DNA from 2 places in the Kineococcus sp. G2 genome. Region 2 is predicted to be linked to the other one. Evidence: riboswitches for the same ligand, from Rfam matches in the RefSeq annotation. Region 2 holds a riboswitch; the other holds the start of a gene.

Region 1 (8,111 bases), on a different contig from region 2:
GCGCGCCCACCGCGAGCGGCACCGCCAGCACCAGCACGCCCACCAGGACGCACACCGAGTCCGCGCGCCGCCACGGCGCCGGCAGCGCCCACGTGCGCGCCGGTCCGTCCGGCGCCGCGCCGCGCGCGTCCATCGCCACCGAGACCCGCCCGGCGCGCCGCACCGCGTCCACGAGCAGCCCGAACGCCGTGGACGCCAGCCAGCGGCCGCGCGAGAGCGGGCCGCGCCCGGGTCCCAGGCCCCGGGCCCGCCGCGACGCGGCCAGCTGCTCCCACGCGTCGGCCAGGGCGCTCAGCTGCCCCAGCGCCGCGACGACGGCGACGACGACGCGGCCGGGCAGGCGCGCACGCTGCGCCAGGTGGTCACCGGCCTCGGCGGGGTCCACCCACGCCAGCAGCACCGCCCCCGGCAGCACCAGCACCGCCAGCCGCAGCGCGGCCGTGAGCGCGGCGAGCAGCGGGTCGCCCTGCCCGGGCTCACCGAGCAGCCACGCCGACCAGCCCACCGACAGCGCCCCGACCGCCCCCGGCAGCAGCCGGGCGGGCAGGGCCCGCCAGCGGTCCACCACCAGCGGCAGGCACAGCACCTGCGCGGCCAGCCCCGCGGCGCCCGCCACCCACGTCGTCGCGGCGAAGGACGCCGGCACGGCCAGCAGCGAGACCACCAGCAGCGACAACGGCCCGCAGTGCCGCACGAGCGGTCCCGGGCCCGCGCCGCGGCGCTGCGCCGGGGTGGCGGGCACCCCGTCGTCCACACCCTGCACAGGCGTGCCCACAGGGTTGTCCCCAGGGATGTGCACACCGCTGTGGACAGAGCCGTGGACAACCCCGCGGGCGGCGGTGGAGGACCGCGGTGCGGCGCTCACGACGCCCTCCCCACGACCCCGGCCCCCGCGGGGGCGTGCGCAGCCGGCCCGGCACCCCGGTGGCCGCCGACCCGGCGCCCGGCCTCCAGGCGCACCGCGGCCGTCCCGGCGGGGTCCACCGCACCGAGCAACCGCTCGTCGTGGCTGCTGACGACGACCGCGGCCCCGTCGCGGGCCGCCGCGCGCAGCAGGCCCACCACCACCGACCACGTGCGCCGGTCCTGACCCACCGTCGGCTCGTCCGCCAGCAGCACCGCCGGGCCGGCCGCCAGCGCACCCGCCAGCGCCAGGCGGCGCTGCTCCCCGCCGGAGAGCCGGAACGGGTCCACGTCCGCGCGGTGCGCCAGGCCCAGCAGCTCCACCAGGGCGTCCGCCCGCTCGGCCCCCAGCCCCAGCGCCGCCACCGTCGCGGCGGCCTCCGCGCGCACCGAGGGGCGCACGAACGCGTGCTCCGGCGTCTGCGGCACCCAGCCGGCGCGCGCCGCCAGCTCCCGCGAGCGCCACCGCCACGGCTGCGGGCGCAGCCCGGCGGCCAGCGCGTCCGCGGCACGCAGGTCCCCGGCGCAGGGGCGGGTCAGCCCGGCGAGCACCCCCAGCAGGGACGACTTCCCCGAGCCGCTGGCACCCGCCAGCGGTGTCACCCGCCCCGCCGGCACCGCCACGTCCACGCCGGTCAGGACGGTCGCGGGCGCGCCGGGCCGCAGCCCGCGCCGGCGGCGCACCAGGCCCAGGCCCTCACCCACCAGGGCGTTGCCGGCCACCCGCAGCCGGGGGGCCAGCAGGCCCTCCGGCACGTCGGCCGGGGCGGGGTCCGGGGCGCCCGGCAGCCACAGCTCGCCGTCACCCGCTCCGCCGCCCGGCCCCGCGGCGAGCACGCGACCCGGCGGTCCGTCGGCCGCGGGGCGGCCGTCGCCGCCCAGCAGCACCACCCGGTCCACGTGCGGGGCCCACCCGGCCAGGTCGTGGTCGACGACGACGAGGGTGCGGCCGGCGGCCGCCTCGAGCACCGCGGCGCGCACGGCGTCCGCGGTGGGGGCGTCGAGCATCGACGTCGGCTCGTCCAGCAGCAGCACCCCGGGCGCCAGCGCCAGCACCCCGGCCAGCGCCAGGCGCTGGCGCTCCCCGCCGGAGAGGGTCACCACCTCGCGCTCGCGGCCGGCGGTGAAGCGGGCCGCGGCGTGGGCACGGGCCACGCGCCGCCACACCTCCTCGCGGGGCAGGGCGAGGTTCTCCGGCCCGAACGCGGTGTCGCGCCCGGCGGTGGCGGCCACGACCGCGTCCTGCGGGTCCTGCAGCAGCAGCCCCACCGTCCCGGGGCGAGGGCTCCCGCCGCCGACGAGGACCTCGCCGGAGGTGGTCGGCTCACCGCCGGGGCCCTCCTCCAGCACGCCGGCGAGGGCGCGCAGCAGGGTGGACTTGCCCGAGCCGCTGGGACCGGCGAGCAGCACCCGCTGCCCGGCGGGCACGTCGAGGTCCACCCCGGACAGCACGGGCCGGGCCGCACCCGGCGGGGTGACGCTCAGGCCCCGCACCCGCAGCGCGACGGGGGCGCCGGGAGCGGGGTCAGCCACGGACGCGGTGCTCGTGGCCCGCGGCGAAGGCCGACAGGGCCCCGGCGCGCGCGAGCGCCCGCACCAGGGCCCAGCCGCCGAGGCCGGCGATCAGCGCGCCGGAGACGGCGAAGAGGCCGAGGTAGAGGAGCTTCCAGTCGAAGCCCCACGCCGGCCAGTAGGCGGACCACTCGTAGACGGACTCCAGCGACGCCGCCAGCACGCCGCCGAGGACGGCGACGCCCAGGGTCCAGCGCTGCCAGAGGAACAGGGCGACGGCGATCTCCACGCCGAGGCCCTGGATCCCGCCCGAGACGAGCACGCCGGCGCTCCACCGGGTGCCGAGCAGCGCCTCGACGCTGGCGGCGACGAGCTCGGCGAGCAGCGCCGCGCCCGGCCGGCGCACGACGAGGGCGCCGACGACGGCGGGCAGCAGCCACACGCCGCTGACGAGACCGGCGACCGGCGGGAAGAGGGCGAACAGCGGGTCGAGGGCGCTGTAGGCGAAGTGCCAGCCCCAGAAGACGACGCCGAACGCGACGCCGAGGACGGCGACGGTGACGAGGTCGACGGTGCGCCAGCGGCCGGCGGGCCGGCGGGTGCGCGTCTTGACGGTGGTGCTCACGGTGACCTCCCGGGTGCAGGAGGGGGACCCGCGGCACCCGTGGCCGCGGGTCGAGGAAGGCCCGACTCCCTACGCCGGTGCTAACCGGGTCAGGTTCGAGGGTCTGCGGCTGCCCGCACTCTCAGCGCCCCACGGCGCTCCCCTGTCGTTCGGTCCCGAGCCTACCGCTCCGCGTCACCCCCGTCCCTCCCCCGACCACCCCGCGGTGATCAAGGAAGTTGCCACTTCCTTGATCGTGGCGATCATGCACGTTGCACCTTCCTTGATCACCGCGGGGGCGGGGAGGGGGGAGCACGGGGACGTCGGGGAGGATGGGCGCGTGCTGCGACACCTGCGTGGACCGGACGGCGGCCCCTCGAGGGGGACGCGCCTGGTGACCGTCGTGGTCGTGGTGGCGCTGCTGGGCGCCGCCGCCACGGCCCTGCTGCCGGTCCTGGGCTGGCTCCTGGACCTGCTCTAGGGCAGGGTGCGCGGCATGAGTCCCATCGTCTGGAAGCTCGTCGGCCCCGGTGCCGCCGTCGCGGCGGGTGCCGTCGCCAACCGCCTCACGAAGAGGATCTGGGTCACCGTCACGAAGACGCAGCCCCCGGCCAACCCGGAGGACCCGGACGTGGCGTGGAAGGAGGCGGTGGCCTGGGCGCTGGCATCCGGCGCCATCATCGGCCTGAGCCGGCTGCTGGTGGAGCGCCAGGCGGCGGTGCTGTACCGCAAGGCGACGGGCGAGCAGCCCCCCGGCCTGGAGGGCGGGCGGCAGGCCGCCACCTCCTGACCCGGGGCGGCGCCCGCCGCGCCCGCCTCAGCCCCAGCGCGCGGCGAGGCGGTCGTGGCGGGCCTCGGCCTCCGGGTCGGTGCGGCGCAGCTCCGGGTGCGCGTCGTGGTGCGCCACGGCCTCGCGGGCGCCGGCGGCGAAGCTCGTGGTCGCCGCGAAACCCGGCACGAGCCGCTTGAGCTTGGTGTTGTCGAAGATCACCGAGTGGGCCTTGTCGCCCAGCAGGCTCGGCCCGCGCGAGGGGTCGTCGCGGGCGATGGCGTCGGAGGGCACGTGCACGAGCACGGGGTCCTCCACCCCGGCGGCGCGCGCCACGGTGCGGTGGACCGCGTCCCAGGTGAGCACCTCGTCGGAGGTGATGTGCACCGCGTCGCCGGTGATCGCCGGCTCCCCCAGCAGCGGCACGAACCCCTTCGCGAAGTCGGTGTGGTGGGTGAGCACCCACAGGGAGGTGCCGTCGCCGTGCACGACGACGGGCGCGCCGCGGCGCATGCGCTCCACGGCGGTCCAGCCGCCGTCCAGGGGCAGCGAGGTGCGGTCGTAGGTGTGGCTGGGCCGCACCACCACGGCGGGGAACCCCTCGTCGCGGTGGGCGCGCGTCAGCAGCTCCTCGCAGGCGATCTTGTCGCGGGAGTACTGCCAGAAGGGGTTCACCAGCGGCGTGGACTCGGTGATCGGCAGGTGCCCGACGGGCTTGGAGTAGGCCGAGGCGCTGGAGATGAACACGTACTGCCCCACCCGGCCGCGGAACGTCTCGACGTCGGCGGCGACGTGCTCGGGCGTGAACGCCAGGAAGTCCACGACGACGTCGAACTCGCGGCCGCGCACGGCTTCCCGGACGCCGGCGACGTCGCGCACGTCGGCCGTCAGCTGCCGCACGCCCGGCGGCAGGGGTCGCTTCGCGGCGGTGCCGCCGCGGTTGAGGACCGTCAGGTCCACCCCGCGCTCCACGGCCAGCGCCGCGCACGCGGAGCTGATGATCCCCGTGCCTCCCAGGAACAGCACCTTCAGCGCCACGTGCGCACTCCCGTCGTCGACCCCGTCGTCGTGCCCGCCGGTGCGGACCGGTGGTGGGGCGAGACTAGGGCCGCGGGGCTCAGTGCACGAGCTTGAGCCCGATGACGCAGCCGACGATCCCGGCGAGGAACAGCACCTTGAGCACGGAGAACGCCTCCGCGCCGGTGAGCATCGCGTAGGCCACGGTCAGGACGGCGCCGATGCCGACCCACACCGCGTAGGAGGTGCCCACGGGCAGCTCGCGCATCGCGTACGCCAGCCCGGCCATGCTCGCGACGACGGACACGGCGAACACGACGGTGGGCCAGAGCTTCGTGAAGCCCTGCGAGCGGTCCAGGGCGGTGGCCCACACCGCCTCCAGGGCTCCGGAGAGCACGAGGACGGTCCAGTGCACGGGGAACCTCCTGGAGAACGCGGGGACGGGGCTCCACGTCTACCGGACCCGGGGGTCGCGCCGGGCGGCCGGGGTGCCGCGCGGGCCCGGATACCCTGAGCCGGTGACCCCCGGAGCCGAGTCCCCGCTGCGCGCGCTGGGGTCCATCGAGATGCAGACGCGCCGCGAGCTCATCCACGCCCGGCTGCGCGAGGCGATCAGCTCGGGCGAGCTGGCCCCGGGCACGCACCTGGCGGAGGTGGAGCTCAGCGAGGCGCTGGGCGTCAGCCGCGGAACCCTGCGCGAGGCGCTGCGCCAGCTGCAGCAGGAGGGGCTGCTCACGGCGGACGCCCGCGGCCGGCTGTCGGTGCGGGTGGTCTCCGAGCGCGAGGTGGAGGAGATCTTCGCGGTGCGGCACGCGCTGGAGAGCCTGGCGCTGGAGCTGATCTGCGCGCGCGCGGACCGCGCGGCGGCGGTGGCGCGGGTGCGCCAGGAGCTGGAGACGCTGCGGGACGCGGAGGGCGACTTCACGGCCCAGCTCGACGCGGACCTGGCGTTCCACGAGCGCCTCTGCGAGCTGAGCGGGAACACCACGCTGCTGCACAGCTGGCGCGCGGTCAGCGGCCTGGCCCGCGCCGCCATCACGGCGGCCGGTTCGGAGACGGCGGTGCTCAACATGGCCTACGAGCGCCACGCGCCGATCGCCGACCTGCTCGAGGCGGGGGACGCCGCCGGTGGCCGGGAGTTCCTGCGCACCCACATGCGGGACGCGGCGACGCGGATCGAGCGGCGGATGCGCGAGCACGCCGAGCCCGCCGCCGGCTGAGCCGGGCGGCTTGACAGACACGCACCATGACGTGTCATCTTTACACCGTCCTACTGTCAACAGTAGGAGCGACGACAGTCCAATGCCGGACGGTCCCCCGTCGAAGGAGATGGCAGTGACGACAGCGAACGGTCGGGTCCTCGGGACCGAGCACAAGAAGCGGGTGGCCGTCGGCAGCGCCGTGGGCACCACGGTCGAGAACTACGACTTCATCGGGTACGGCACCGCCGCGGCGCTGTACTTCGACGAGGCGTTCTTCCCGGAGAGCGACCCCACGACGGCGCTCCTGCTGTCCTTCGGCACGCTGGGCGTCGGGTTCGCCGCCCGCCCCCTGGGCGGCATCGTCGGCGGGTACCTCGGCGACAAGATCGGCCGCCGGCCGGTGCTCATCACCTCGCTGCTCATCATGGGCGTGTCCACGGTCCTCATCGGCGCGCTGCCCACCTACGCCAGCGTGGGGGTCCTCGCCCCGATCCTGCTCGTCACCGTCCGGGTCATCCAGGGCCTGGCGTTCGGCGCCGAGTGGGGCGGCGCGATCCTCATGACGTACGAGCACGCCCCGTGGAAGAGGAAGGGCGCCTACACGGCCGTCCCGCAGGCCGGGTTCCCCCTGGGCCTGCTGCTCGCCAACCTCGCCTTCCTCGCCAGCGCGAGCCTGCCGGGCGACTGGGCCTGGCGCGTGCCGTTCCTGCTCAGCTCGGTCCTCATCGGCGCGGGCATGTACATCCGCCTGAAGGTCGAGGAGTCCCCGGACTTCGAGGACGCCAAGGAGCAGGGCGAGCTGGTGAAGAACCCGCTCGCCCAGGTGGTCCGCCAGGACTGGCGCAACCTGCTGCGCGCCTTCGGCCTGCGCATCGCCGAGACCGCCGGCTACGCGGTCTCCATCTCCTACGTCACCTCCTACGTGCACGACCAGGGTCTGGCCGAGCGCCCCGACACCATCCTGGCGATCGTCATCGCGGCGCTGATCGGTTTCCCCGCCACGCTGCTGTGGGGCCGCCTCACCGACCGCATCGGCCGCAAGCCCGTCTACGCGTTCGGCACCACGCTGATGCTCATCTTCGGCATCCCGATGTTCCTCATGCTCAACACCGGGAACCTCGGGCTCATCATCGCCGTCTTCCTCATCGCCTTCGCGATCTGCCAGAACTCGCTGGCCGGCACGCAGGGCGCGTGGTTCTCCGAGCTGTTCTCCACCGCCACCCGCTCCTCGGGCGCCTCGCTGGCCTACCAGCTCGCGGCCGTGGTGTCCGGCTTCACCGCCTTCGCCGCCGTGGCGGCCTACGAGGCGTTCGGCTGGATGGGCCCCGCGGTCCTGTTCATCGCCTTCGGCCTCATCGGTCTCGTCGCCACGCTGCTGACGCCGGAGACCAACGGCGCCGCCCGCCGCGCCGAGGTCGAGCGCGCCACCGCCGCCGCCACCGCGAACACCACCACGCCCGCCGCGGTGTGACGGTCGTTCCGCCTCCGCACCGCCCCGAGACCCCACCACCGACTGAGGACCCGACATGAGCTACCAGACCGGGATCGGCCAGCGCACCGCCGTCGTGACGGGCGCCGCCTCCCCCCGCGGCATCGGTTTCGCCACCGCCCGCAGGTTCGCCGCCGAGGGGTGGGCCGTGGCCCTCCTCGACATCGACGGCCCCGGCGCCGAGGCCGCCGCGGACAAGATCGCCAGCGAGTTCGGCACGCCGGTGCTGGGGCTGGCCGCGGACGTGACCGACCAGGAGTCGCTGGCCCGCTGCGTCGAGGCGCTCGCCGCCTCCGGCCTGCCGCCCGCGGGCGCCCTGGCCAACATCGCCGGTGTCGCCTCCCCCACCCCCTTCCTGGAGGTGGACATGAAGGAGTGGAACCGCGTGGTGGGCATCAACCTCACCGGCACCTTCCTCGCCTGCCAGGCCTTCCTGCCGCAGATGATCGAGAACGGCTACGGCCGGATCGTGAACATGTCGTCGGTGTCCGCGCAGCAGGGCGGCGGCGTGTTCTCCAAGACGCCGTACTCCGCGGCGAAGGCCGGCGTGCTCGGCCTGACGCGCTCCCTGGCCCGCGAGATGGCCCCGCACGGCATCACCGTCAACGCCCTCAG
Region 2 (8,111 bases):
GTCGCCGCCACCGTGGCCACCCTCGTGCAGACCCTCCTGTTCACGGCGCTGCTGCACCGCTGGTGCCCCGGCGCCGGGCCCGGGCGGCCGCTGCGCGGGGTGCCGCAGCTGGTCCGCCTGCTCGCCGCGTGCGGCATCGCCGTCACCGCAGGCGGTGTCCTCGCCGCCTCCGCCGCCGCCTGGGGGACCGACCGCACCGGGTGGGTCGACCTGCTCACCTGGGTGGCGCGCAACGGCCTGGCGGTGCTGCTGGTCGGCTGCGCCGGGCTGCGGCTGGTGACGGCGAGCACCCGCCGCCGCGGCGCACCGGACGACGACGGACCCGGCTGCGCCGCCGGGCGCCGACCGCGCACCGCCGAGGCGGTCCTCGCCTTCGCGGTCTCCGCGGTCGCCTACACCGCGCAGTTCGCGCTGCTGGGCAGCCTGCCCGTGACGTTCCTGCTGCCGGTGCTCACCGTCTGGGTGGCGCTGCGGTTCTCCAGCCGCACCGTCGTGCTGCACTGCCTGTTCACCGGCGCCTGCGCCGTCGTCTTCACCCTGCACGGGCACGGGCCGTTCGCCGCGGTCGCCGACCAGACCGCGCGGGCCCTGCTCGTGCAGGGGCACGCCGCCGTGGCCGCCGTCATCGGCCTCGTGCTCGCCCTCGGCCGCGACGAGCGCGACGCGCTCCTGGCGGAGGTGCGCCGGCAGGCCGCCGACGCGCAGCAGCAGGCCGAGACCGCCGAGCTGCTCGCCGGTGCGCTGCGCTCCCTCAACGCCGCCGCGGACACCCGCGAGGCGCTGTGCGAGGCCACGGCCCGCATCACCGGCGCCGACGGGGTGTACCTCGCCGAGCCCGACGGTCGCGGCGACCTGGTCAGCCGGGCGGTCTGGGGCGAGGGGATGGTCCCGGTGACCGTCGCGATCGGCGAACCCACCGTCCTCGCCGACGCGTTCCGGCGCGGTGAGCCCCTGTTCGTCAGCGACCTCTCCGGGTGCACCGGCGCCTCGGCGCGGCTGCGCGACGCGCTGGGCGCCGTCTCGGTCGCCTACCAGCCGATCACCACCGCCGACGGGCAGACCGCCGGCCTGCTCGCCAGCGTCTGGCGCACCCGGGTGCAGGAGCTGCCCGCGCGGGTGCGCGTCGTCATGGCCACCCTGGCCCAGGAGGCCGCGCACGGCATGGAGCGCGCCGACCTGCTGACCCAGCTGGCCCTGGCCGCCGAGCGCGACCCGCTCACCGGGCTGGCCAACCGCCGCCGCTGGGACGAGGCCACCGGCAAGGAGATCGCCCGCGCCGCCCGCACCGGCCTGCCGCTGTCGTTCTGCCTGCTCGACCTGGACCACTTCAAGCGCTACAACGACACGCAGGGCCACCTGGCCGGCGACGACCTGCTGCAGGAGTTCGCCACCGCCGCGAGCGGGTGCCTGCGCGAGGTGGACACCCTGGCCCGCTGGGGCGGGGAGGAGTTCGTCCTGGCCCTGCCCGGGTGCAGCGCCGCCGGGGCCCGCGCGGTCGCCGACCGCATCCGCGCCGCCGTGCCGCGCGGGCAGACGTGCACCGTGGGCGTGGCCCAGTGGCGACCGGGCCTGAGCGCCGCCGAGGTGATCGCCCTGGCGGACCTGGCCCTGTACGAGGGCAAGCGGTCCGGGCGGAACACCACCGTCGTCAGCGACCCGGCCCCCGCCGTCCCCACCCCTTGACCCGAACCTCCGCCCCGCCCCCGAACCCCCGCCCCCTCGGTGATCAAGGAAGTGGCAACTTCCTTGATCACCGAGGGGGGCGGGTGGGGTTCCGCGGCGGTGCTAGGTTCACCCGTGACACGGGGTGCCCCGCGAGGGGCTGAGATCACACCCGTCGAACCTGACGCAGGTAGTGCTGACGAAGGGATGTCACGGCGTGGGAGCCGCAAACCCCGCGCGCCTCGGCGCACAGCAGGTCGCGGACGTCCGCGACGCCCTGGCCCGCGAGCACCCGCTCGTGCAGTGCCTGACGAACTCGGTGGTCACCACCATCACCGCCAACGCCCTGCTCGCCGCGGGGGCCGCCCCCGCGATGGTCGACAACCCCCGCGAGGCCGCCGAGTTCGCCCGCGCCGCCTCCGCGGTGCTCGTGAACGTCGGAACCCTCGACGAGGAGCGGGCCCGCGCCATGGCGCTGGCGGCGGGCGCGGCGCACGAGACCGGCACGCCGTGGGTCCTGGACCCCGTCGCCGTCGGTGCGCTGGCCTTCCGCACCGCCGTCGCCCGCGATCTGCTCCAGCACCGCCCGGTCGCTGTGCGCGGCAACGCCTCCGAGGTCATGGGCCTGGCCGGTTCCGGTGCCGGCGGGCGCGGGGTCGACTCCACCTCCGACGCCGAGGACGCCCTCGCCGCCGCCCGTGCGCTGTCGGGGCGCACCGGTGGCGTCGTCGCCGTCTCCGGCGCCGTCGACGTCCTCGTCCACGGCGAGCGCGTCGTGCGGGTGCGCGGCGGTTCGCCGCTGCTGACCCGCACCACCGGCGCCGGCTGCTCGCTCGGCGCCCTCCTGGCCGCCTGCGCGGCCGTGACGGACGACCCGCTGCTGGCCGCCGTCACCGCGCACGCGCACGTCGCGGTCGCCGCCGAGCGCGCCGCCGCCCGCAGCAGCGGGCCGGGGGGTTTCGCGATCGCGTGGATCGACGAGCTGGACGCCGTGGACGCCGCCGCGCTGCGCGCGGACCTGGAGGACTCCGGGAGGCTGGTGTGAGGGCGCGCCGGGGTTTCGACCCGACCCTGTACCTGGTCACCGACACCGCGCAGTGCGGCGCGCGGGGGGTTCCCGCGGTGGTGCGCGAGGCCGTCGCCGGCGGCGTCACCGCCGTGCAGGTGCGCGGCAAGGACGCGAGCGACCGGGAACTGCTCGCCCTCGTGCGGTCGGTGCGGGAAGCGCTGCGCGGCACCGGCGTCGCGGTGCTGGTCGACGACGCCGTGGACGTCGCGCTGATCGCCGGCGCGGACGGCGTGCACCTGGGGCAGTCCGACCTGCCGGCCGAGGACGTGCGCCGCCTCGTCGGCCCCGACCTGCTCGTGGGGTTGTCCGTCTCCACCGTCGAGGAGGTGCGCGCGGTTCCCGCCGGGGTGGTCGACCACCTCGGCGTCGGCCCCGTGCACGCCACCGCCACCAAGACCGACGCGGCCGCGCCCCTGGGGCCGGAGGGGGTGCGCGCCGTCGTCGAGGCCGCCGCGGGAACCCCGTGCGTGGCGATCGGCGGGATCGACGCCCGGAACCTCCACGAGCTGCGCGGCACCGGGATCGCCGGGTTCTGCGTCGTGTCCGCGGTGTGCGCGGCGCCCGACCCGCGCGCGGCGGCGGCGGAACTGCGGGCGCGCTGGGACGGGCGTGCGCAGGTGACCCGGTGAGCGCCCGCGTCGCCCTCACCGTCGCCGGCAGCGACCCCAGCGGCGGGGCGGGGATCCAGGCGGACCTGAAGACGTTCGCCGCCCTCGGCGCGTACGGCACCGCCGTCCTGACCGCGCTCACCGCGCAGAGCACCCGCGGCGTGGCCGGCGTGCACGTGGTGCCCGCGGAGTTCGTGCGCGAGCAGCTGCAGGTGCTGCTGGACGACGTCGCCGTGCACGCGGTCAAGACGGGGATGCTCGCCGACACCGCTGTCACGCGCGTGGTCGCGCAGGTCCTGGGCGCCCACCCGGCCCCGCTCGTGGTGGACCCCGTCATGGTCGCCACCAGCGGCGACCGGCTGCTGGACGCCTCCGCCGTCGCCGCCGTGCGCGACGAGCTCGTGCCGGTGGCGGACCTGGTGACGCCCAACGTCCCCGAGGCCGCGGTGCTGCTGGGGGCCGAGCCCGCGCGCGACGCCGGCGAGGTCGTCGCGCAGGCCGAGGAGCTGCTGCGGCGCACCGGCACCGCGGTGCTGCTCAAGGGCGGGCACCTGGGCGGGCCGGAGAGCGTGGACGTGCTCGCCGAACCCGGCGGCACCCACCGCATCACCCGCCCCCGCCTGGGGACCGGTTCCGCCCACGGCACCGGCTGCACCCTCTCGTCCGCGATCGCCGCCGTCGCCGCGCGCGGCGACGGGGTGCCGGTGAGCTGGCTGCCCGCCGTGGAGGAGGCGCGCGACTACCTGCAGGGCGCCCTCGCGGCCGCCGGCGACCTGCGCGTCGGTTCCGGCGCCGCGCCCCTCGACCACTCCTTCGCCCAGCGGACGCACCGGAGGACGACGTGAGCTTCACCGACGAGGCGTGGGTGCGCACCGCGCACCTGCGCACCGCGATCGACGGGTGCCGGTTCCTGCGGGAGCTCGGCGACGGAACCCTGGACCCGGCGGTGTTCCGGCACTACCTGGAGCAGGACGAGGTCTACCTCGCCGGGTACGGGCGGGCGCTGGCGCTGCTGGCCTCCCGGGCGCCGGACGTGGCGAGCGCGGCGTTCTGGGCGTCGTCCGCGCACGGCGCCGCCGTCGTCGAGACCGCCCTGCACGGCGACCTGCTCGGCTCCGGGGCGCTGCCCGCCGCGACGGGACCGGTGAGCGCCTCACCGACGACGCTGGGGTACGTGTCGTACCTGGTGGCGACGGCGGCGACGGCGCCCTACCCGGTCGCGGCGGCCGCGGTGCTGCCGTGCTTCTGGGTGTACGCCGACGTCGCGCGCCGCCTGGCCCGCTCGGCGGCGGCCGTGCTCGACGCCGGCGCGGAGCACCCGTACGCCCGCTGGGTCGCCGCCTACGACGCGGAGGAGTTCCACGCCTCGGTGGCCACCGCCCGCCGCCTGGTGGACGAGGCGGCCGCACCCCTGGCCGACACCGGTCCCCTGCACGAGGCGTTCGCCACCGCCACCCGCTACGAGTTCCTCTTCTGGGAGACGGCGCTGCACCGCGAGGACTGGCCGCTGACCCTGGGCGCCTGACGCCCGACCCCGCGGAAACCATCGTTTCCGCCCCCGGGAGGCGCTTCCCAGGGGCGGAAACGATGGTTTCCGCGGGGCGGGGAGGGCGTGAGAGCGATCACGGCGCCCCGCGTCGGGGGGTGCGCCGCGGCGGTCCGTGCCAGGCTCGGGAGCGGGCCGGTGACCACCCGGGTCGCCGGTGCGGTGAGGGGAGCGTCCAGTGTCCACCGGGAAGTCCAGCGGTGACGGTTCCGTCGTCGTCGTCAACTGCGGCAGCTCCTCCGTGAAGCTGGCCCTCGTCGACCCCGTCACCGGTGAACGCTCGCTGTCCTGCCTGGGCGAGCGCCTGGGCACCCCGGACGCCGTCGTGCACTTCAAGACCGCCGACGGCGAGCGCACCATCACCCCCGCCGCCACCACCCACCGCGGGGCGCTCGCGCACGTGCTGCAGCGCCTGCTCGACATGGACCTGCCGCCGCTGCTGGGCGTGGGGCACCGCGTCGTCCAGGGCGGCAAGCGGTTCCGCACCTCGGTGCGCATCGACGACCACGTCCTGGCCGACATCTCCGACCTGTCGGCGCTCGCCCCCCTGCACAACCCCGCCAACGTCTCCGGCATCGAGGCCGCCCGCGCCGTCCTGCCCGAGCTGGACCACGTCGCCGTCTTCGACACCGCGTTCCACCAGACGATGCCCGAGCACGCCTACCGCTACGCCGTGCCCACCCGCTGGTACGAGGAGTTCGGGGTGCGCCGCTACGGCATGCACGGCACCAGCCACCGGTTCGTCAGCGCCCGCGCCGCGCAGGTCCTGCAGCGCGACACCGGCGCCGACCCGCGCTCGCTGAAGCTCGTCGTCGCCCACCTGGGCAACGGGTGCAGCGCCACCGCCGTGCTCGGCGGCCGCTCGGTGGACACCACGATGGGCATGACCCCGCTGGAGGGGCTGGTCATGGGCACCCGCTCCGGCGACCTGGACCCGGCCGTGCTGGAGCTGGTGGCCGAGCGCACCGGCGCCAGCACCGCCGAGATCGTGAACCAGCTGAACAAGGAGTCCGGCCTGCTGGCCCTGTCGGGGCTGTCCAACGACGTGCGCACCCTGGAGCAGAAGGCCGACCAGGGCCACCCCGGGGCGAAGCTGGCCCTGGAGGTGTTCACGTACCGCGCCGCCAAGCACGTCGCCGCCCTCACCGTCGCCCTCGGCGGCCTGGACGCCCTCGTCCTCACCGGCGGCATCGGGGAGAACGGGGCGCGGATCCGCTCGGCGCTGCTGGGCCGGCTGCGCCACCTCGGCCTCGAGGAGGACCCGGTCGCCAACGCCGAGCACGGCCGCTCCTCCACCCCCGCCGGTCGCATCACCCGCGAGCGCCCCGACGGCCGGCCCGGGCCGCTGGCGATGGTGGTGCCCACCGACGAGGAGCTGCTCATCGCCCGCGACACCGTCGACCTCGTCCAGCACGGCTGACCCGCGAGAGCGGACCGACCCGAGAGGAGCGCGCGGTGCCCCGCACCCTGCTCGTCGTCCCCACCGGCCACGGCGCCGGCCTGACCTCGACCTGCCTGGGCCTGCTGCGGGCGCTGGACGCGCGCGGCGTGGCCGTGGGCTTCCACAAGCCGCTGGCGCAGCCCGGGGGCTCCGGGGGCACCGACCGCTCCGTCGCCCTGGCGCGGCTGACGACGGGCCTGAGCGTCGCCGAGCCCATCCCCGCCGCCCGGGTCGTGGAGCGCCTCAGCCGCGGCGAGGTCGACGACCTGATGGAGGAGGTCGTGGCCGCCGCCGAGGGCGTGCTCGCCCGGCACGACGTCGTGGTCGTCGAGGGCCTGGCGCCCTCCGCCGACCAGGTGTTCTCCGGGCGGGTCAACCAGGCGCTGGCGACCGCCCTGGACGCCGACGTGCTCCTCGTCGGCTCCGCGGGCGCCGACGGCTCCGACCCCGGCGCCCCCGAGCGCATCGCGGAGGACATGGCCGTCACCGCCGGCACCTACCGGGCGGGGGAGGGGCTGCGCGTCATCGGCGGTGTCGTCTCCCGCTGGCCGGTGCCGGAGGACCCCGAGGTCGCCGTCTCGCGCGTCGCGGCGCTGCGCGGGGCGCTGGAGCACCACGGCGTCCCGCTGGTGGCGGCGGTGCCGTACCGCACGGAGCTGACGTGGGGGCGCGTGCGCGACCTCGTGCGCGCCCTCGACGTGGACGTCGTCACCCACGGCGACCAGCAGCGGCGCGTGAAGGAGGTCGTCGTCGCCGCCCAGGCGGTGCCCGGGATGCTGCCGCTGCTGCGCGAGGGCCGCCTCATCCTGGTGCCCGGCGACCGCCACGACGTCGTGATGGCGGCGTGCCTGGCGGCGCTGAACGGCACCCGGCTGGCCGGGCTGCTGCTGACCGCCGGCGTCGGCATGGACGAGCGGGTCGCCGACCTCACCCGCGCCGCCGCCGCGACCGGCCTGCCGATCCTGCGCACCGACCGCAGCACGTACGCCACCGCCACCGCCGTGAACCGCCTGGACCCGGACGTGCCCGCCGACGACGCCGAGCGCGCGCACGCCGTCACCGCCGCCGTCGCCGACGCGCTGGACCCCGCCTGGCTGGCGGCCCTGCGCACGGCCGCGCACACCCCGCGGCTGTCGCCGGCGGCGTTCCGGCGGCGGCTGACCACGCTGGCCGCCGAGCGGGTGCAGCGCATCGTGCTGCCCGAGGGCACCGAGCCGCGCACCGTGCAGGCCGCCGCGCTCTGCGCGCAGCGCGGCATCGCGCGCCCGGTGCTGCTGGGCGCACCCGCCGAGGTCGCCTCGGTGGTCGCGGGCCTGGGGCTGACCCTGCCCGACGGCGTGGAGGTGCTGGACCCCGCCGACCTGGTGGACCGCTACGTCGACGTGCTGGTGGAGGCCCGCAAGCACAAGGGGATGCGGCCGGACGTCGCCCGCGACTCCCTGGCCGACCCGATCTGGCTGGGCACCACCATGCTCAAGGCCGGCGACGTCGACGGCCTGGTGGCCGGCGCGGTGCACACCACCGCCGCCACCGTGCGCCCCGCGCTGCAGATCATCCGCACCAAGCCCGGCGCGAAGCTGGTCTCCAGCGTCTTCTTCATGTGCCTGCCCGACGACGTCGTCATCTACGGCGACTGCGCCGTGAACCCGGACCCGAACGCGGAGGAGCTGGCCGACATCGCCCTGCAGTCGGCGGCGTCGGCGCGCGCGTTCGGCATCGAGCCGCGCGTGGCGATGATCAGCTTCTCGACCGGGTCGTCGGGGGCCGGCTCGGCGGTGGACAAGG

Evidence for each region. A riboswitch is a leader RNA that binds a small molecule or an ion and turns the genes downstream of it on or off. The one in region 2 is predicted to bind thiamine pyrophosphate.
Region 1: another riboswitch for thiamine pyrophosphate. It lies ahead of V9U69_RS11490 (ECF transporter S component); the one in region 2 lies ahead of thiM (hydroxyethylthiazole kinase).

What each region holds. Positions count from the first base shown of each region.
Region 1 covers NZ_JBBBEM010000071.1:50-8,160, forward strand. The annotation lists gene V9U69_RS11480 (energy-coupling factor transporter transmembrane component T) at 1-742, opposite strand, end outside; gene V9U69_RS11485 (ABC transporter ATP-binding protein) at 862-2,436, opposite strand; gene V9U69_RS11490 (ECF transporter S component) at 2,429-3,040, opposite strand; TPP riboswitch at 3,090-3,194, opposite strand; gene V9U69_RS11495 (hypothetical protein) at 3,360-3,500, shown strand; gene V9U69_RS11500 (DUF4235 domain-containing protein) at 3,516-3,809, shown strand; gene V9U69_RS11505 (NAD-dependent epimerase/dehydratase family protein) at 3,837-4,826, opposite strand; gene V9U69_RS11510 (DMT family transporter) at 4,906-5,220, opposite strand; gene V9U69_RS11515 (GntR family transcriptional regulator) at 5,324-6,025, shown strand; gene V9U69_RS11520 (MFS transporter) at 6,135-7,478, shown strand; gene V9U69_RS11525 (SDR family NAD(P)-dependent oxidoreductase) at 7,534-8,111, shown strand, end outside.
Region 2 covers NZ_JBBBEM010000013.1:23,831-31,941, forward strand. The annotation lists gene V9U69_RS02910 (sensor domain-containing diguanylate cyclase) at 1-1,683, shown strand, start outside; TPP riboswitch at 1,794-1,887, shown strand; gene thiM (hydroxyethylthiazole kinase) at 1,880-2,707, shown strand; gene thiE (thiamine phosphate synthase) at 2,704-3,360, shown strand; gene thiD (bifunctional hydroxymethylpyrimidine kinase/phosphomethylpyrimidine kinase) at 3,357-4,184, shown strand; gene V9U69_RS02930 (TenA family protein) at 4,181-4,864, shown strand; gene V9U69_RS02935 (acetate/propionate family kinase) at 5,064-6,305, shown strand; gene pta (phosphate acetyltransferase) at 6,341-8,111, shown strand, end outside.